2 regions of the Pantoea sp. SM3640 genome follow, and region 2 is predicted to be linked to the other one. Evidence: predicted binding sites of a transcription regulator. Region 2 holds the regulator's gene; the other holds the start of a gene.
What was found. The regulator CRP, encoded in region 2, controls carbon source genes, mostly activating them, when cyclic AMP is high. The targets are predictions, from matches to a motif close to ATGTGANNNNNNTCACAT.

Region 1: IV493_RS16510 (YjcB family protein) is a predicted target of CRP. The motif match lies at 1,412-1,429, and genes of this name have one in related genera.

What each region holds. Positions count from the first base shown of each region.
Region 1 is NZ_CP064872.1:3,552,942-3,555,344, reverse strand. It holds gene IV493_RS16520 (oligosaccharide flippase family protein) at 1-11, shown strand, start outside; gene IV493_RS16515 (ATP-grasp fold amidoligase family protein) at 20-970, shown strand; gene IV493_RS16510 (YjcB family protein) at 1,025-1,306, opposite strand; gene soxS (superoxide response transcriptional regulator SoxS) at 1,562-1,987, opposite strand; gene soxR (redox-sensitive transcriptional activator SoxR) at 2,088-2,403, shown strand, end outside.
Region 2 is NZ_CP064872.1:233,027-235,429, forward strand. It holds gene IV493_RS01055 (YccS/YhfK family putative transporter) at 1-761, opposite strand, end outside; gene crp (cAMP-activated global transcriptional regulator CRP) at 819-1,451, opposite strand; gene IV493_RS01065 (OsmC family protein) at 1,755-2,159, shown strand.

The sequences.
Region 1 (2,403 bases), 680 kb from region 2:
CATACAAATGAGGTCAGATATGCTCAAGTTGAAAGAAGAACTCAGAAAAAGTGTGCAGTACTTTATCAAGAAGATGCCCTGGGCTTATCAGGACCGCATCTACTACTTCCATAAGTTCAGAAAGCTGCCCAATCTGCGTCAGCCAAAAGTGTTCAACGAGAAGGTGTTGTACCGTAAGTTTATCTTCGGCGATTACCAGAACTACGGTCGTCTGTCAGATAAGTACTCGGTGCGCGAATTCATTGCTGAAAAAATCGGTAATGAATACCTGATCCCGCTGGTACACGAAACCACTGACCCGACCACGCTGAACAGCCTGCCTTGCTGGAAGGGAACGGTGATCAAGCCGAACCACGCTTCCAACATGGTAGAAATTCTGCTGGAAGAGCCGGACGCGTTGCGCAAGCAGCAGATCATTCATGACTGCTATCGCTGGCTGAAGACCGACTTCGCCAACGAAGCGCGTGAGATTCACTATCGCTACATCAAGCCACGCATCCTGGTTGAGAAGTACATTGGTGATGGCAAAAGCGCGCCGATCGATTACAAGTTTCATATGTTCAACAAGCGTGATGGCCGGTTCGAATATGTGCTGCAGGTGATCTACAACCGCTGTCAGCCGCTGCTGTCGATGAATTTCTACGTGAATAACCTCAATGAGGCCTACCACAAGATTCGCGATACCGGTCTGGATGTTTCACCGATTATGCCGTCACTGGAACATGCGCTCGAACTGAGCAAAAAGCTGGCCAGTGATTTCGACTACGTGCGTGTGGACTGGTATATCCATGACGAGCACATCTACTTTGGCGAACTGACCTTCACCCCAGGTGCAGGGCTGGTTACCGGATTGGATCGTGGTTTAAACCAGATGATGGGAGATATGTGGATTCAGGACCGCCGCGGAACGCAGAGCCCGGGCGTTACAGTGCAGGATGTTAATATCCCTGCCATGTTGAAGAAAATTTAAGTTCACACAGCAATATAAAAAACCCCGCTAAGCGGGGTTTTTTATGCGTAAAAATCAGGGCATCGGCCAGTCAGCAGGCGCCTGGCTCATCGCATCAATAAAGGCGTGCTTTGAGATTTCCACGAAGTTGTGCACGTTTTCCATGCTCAGGGTAATGCCCATCAGACCGGTAACAAACCAGCAGGTCATGCCTAAACCAATCCCGCCACACATAAAGGCCATCACGTGACGGCTGTCCTGACGAAGTTTGGTTTTCAGGGTGCTGGCAAAAAACATCATGATTGCGCTCAGCAGTTCCCAACGCATAACAAGAAAACTGGCGGTTAACGTAGCCATCGGCCGGACCTCAATATCAGTAAGTATTCCTGACAATCTGCGGACATCACCGGCGACAAAAAAGTGTGTCAGGTAGGACTTTTTTGCCGTCAACCCAGGTTCAAAGTGTGACTTGGGTCACATTATATCACCCGATTTTAAATTTTGAACAAAATTTGACTCTTGTATGGTAGTGACGTGCGGAAAAAGTGAGCAGCAGAAGAAGAACGGCGGGGGAAATCAGGCAGATGCGCCCGGAGCGGGCGCAGCAAAGAATTAACGGACCGGGCAGCACTCGCCGGTGGTGCGCTGGGTAAAGCTGGTAATGCCGTCGTTACAGCCAAAACTCAGCAGGCGAGGGCGCTGAATCGTCTGGCGGCGCATGGTGTGGCGGTAAGCGGTCGGGGTCTGTGAAAACTGACGACGAAACACCCTGGAGAAGGTCTGCTGCGAGTCATAGCCATATTGCATCGCGATATCAAACACCGGACGCTGTGTCTGCGATAGCGCTTCTGCGGCCAGCGTCAGGCGGCGCTCACGAATATAGCCACCCAGCGTCTGTTTCGTCACGGAACGGAACATACGCTGCAGGTGCCATTTCGAATAGCCTGATTTTGCCGCAACCTCATCAATCGACAGGCTCTTATCGAGGTTCTGGTCAATCCAGTCCGTCAGGGAATGAATGATCTCTTCTTGCATCATGGCCTCATCCTTCTGGTGCTTAATAAGGGGTAATGGGAGTTTAGGGGTTTCAATGGAGAAGGAGTATAATTCCTCAAGTTAACTTGAGGTAAAGGGTCTGATGAAAAAAGAACGCAACTATCCAAAACCGGTTTTAACACCCGGTGAAGTGGCGCGCCGCAGCGGTGTGGCGGTCTCGGCGCTGCACTTTTATGAAACCAAAGGCCTCATTTTCAGCACCCGTAACAGCGGTAATCAGCGCCGTTACAGCCGCGACGTGCTGCGACGCGTGGCGATCATCAAGATTGCGCAGCGCATTGGCATCCCGCTGGCGACGGTCAGCGACAGTCTTGACCACATTCCGCCCGATAAGCGCATGTCGACGACGGAATGGGATGCGCTGACCCGGCACTGGCGCGAAGAGCTGGATAAGCGCA
Region 2 (2,403 bases):
TTTTGCACCTCTTCCGGGCGGTGCAGGCTGACCGAGATATGCTCCTGCAGATCGAGTGCCACCTGAAAAGCGCGCGTCAGCCGCTTATGGCTGTGATCGCGGCTTGCCGACAGCATGTGCATCTGCTGATAACAGGTGTTGATCAGATCGACCACTTTCTGCTGGTGAGCCAGCAGCGGCGGCAGCGCTTTTTCGGGATCGGTCAGCTGCGTCAGAAGGGTATATTTGGCGTCGCAGTAGTTGGCCAGCTCGCGGTAGATCAGGCTCAGGCTCTCACGCATCGGCTGCTCTTTCCACAGCCAGAACCAGAACCAGTTAAATACCCCATACCAGAGCGTGCCGCCGATATAGAGCAGCGGAGTGACATAGATGGGCATGCGGCCAATCAGGCTGAGGGTAAAGATGGCGGCAATAAGGGTGCCGGGCAGCAGGCGACCATGCAGCGGGCTGATCTCACCGGTGACGCCAAGCAGCAAAGGCATAGCGAAGAGGATCAGCGGCAGTGGAATCGCATGCAGGGTGAGCCACTGGATCAGAAAACTGCCGAGGGCAAACAGGCTGCCGCCTACAATCAGACGTTTGAAGAAGCGTTTATGCGGAGTATCAAGACCGGCGATATTGCAGCAGGCGGGCACTAACGAGAACAGCAGACCTTTTTGCAGGTCGCCAGCCAGCCAGCCCAGCGCCACCGGCAGACAGAGCACCAGCGTTTGCCGCAAGGCGTAGTTAACTTCAGGATGGTAAATGATTCGACGCCACATCGGCCCAACACAAACAATAACGGCGTGATGTTGCCATCACGCCGTGGATGACAGGAATTAGCGGGTGCCGTAAACGACGATGGTTTTGCCGTGTGCGGAGATCAGGTTCTGATCTTCCAGCATCTTCAGAATACGGCCCACGGTTTCACGTGAACAACCCACAATCTGGCCAATTTCCTGACGAGTGATTTTAATTTGCATGCCGTCGGGATGCGTCATGGCATCTGGCTGCTTCGCCAGGTTAAGCAGAGTCTGTGCAATGCGTCCGGTAACATCGAGGAAAGCGAGATTACCCACTTTTTCAGACGTGACCTGCAGGCGACGCGCCATCTGCGAGGAGAGTCGCATCAGGATGTCGGGGTTAACCTGGATCAGCTGACGGAATTTCTTGTAAGAAATCTCCGCTACTTCGCACGCGCTTTTCGCACGTACCCAGGCGCTGCGCTCCTGACCTTCTTCGAACAGGCCAAGCTCACCAATAAAATCGCCCTGATTCAGGTAGGAAAGAATCATCTCTTTGCCTTCTTCATCTTTAATCAGAACCGCGACGGAACCTTTCACGATGTAGTAAAGCGTTTCTGCTTTTTCACCTTGATGAATCAGCGTACTTTTGGATGGATACTTGTGAATATGGCAATGGGACAGGAACCATTCGAGTGTAGGGTCTGTTTGCGGTTTGCCGAGAACCATTCGCTATTATCCTCTGTTGTAATCGTGCCCAAAATACAGGGGGCAGTTTTCCCTGTCAGGCGGTGAAAGCTTCAAGCGTTTCCTTTTCAGGAAATTATTCGGGCCGCATCAGGCGCAGTGCGCATCATTCTTCCCGGCTTCGCCATCGGGTGACGAAAAATATTTTCAGCACTGTTTGTAGCACAGCTTTTGCCGACTGTCTTCTGTTGTCTCGCTTCAGCTACGGGCGGATTTCTCTGGATTGCTGTTTACCAGGTGAAAGCGTACTCTGGCGACAAAACAGCGTATTCCGGAGTAAAAATCATGCAGGCAAGAGTGAAATGGGTAGAAGGGCTGACATTCCTCGGAGAATCCTCATCCGGCCATCAGATACTGATGGATGGCAATTCGGGTGATAAAGCGCCCAGCCCAATGGAGATGGTGCTGATGGCGGCGGGCGGATGCAGCGCGATTGACGTGGTTTCAATTCTGCAAAAAGGCCGCAACGATGTGGCTGATTGTGAAGTAAAACTGACCTCAGAACGTCGTGAAGAGGCGCCGCGAATCTTTACGCACATCAACCTGCATTTTATCGTGAGTGGAAAAGCGCTCCAGGATAAAGCGGTCTCACGCGCCGTCGATCTTTCGGCGGAAAAATATTGCTCTGTGGCCATCATGCTGGGTAAAGGTGTGACGATTACGCATAGCTATGAGGTGGTTGAGCTGTAGTCATTGCAGACCTGCTAACTTCACTTCCAGTGTCTGCTGCAGGTTGCTTTAAGACTGTGCCTGCGCAGAGAACCGGGTCAGATCGGAAAGACGCAAAAACCGCCATCCATGGCATGCTCGGCCCGCGCAATTACGCACCTCATCCCTGAGGTGCGCCCGTGACCGGGCCAACGCGTTGCGTTGTTCAAAAACGCTCCAGGCGTTTTTGTCCCAGGCGTGGGACGCTTTCCTCTTCTGACCCGGT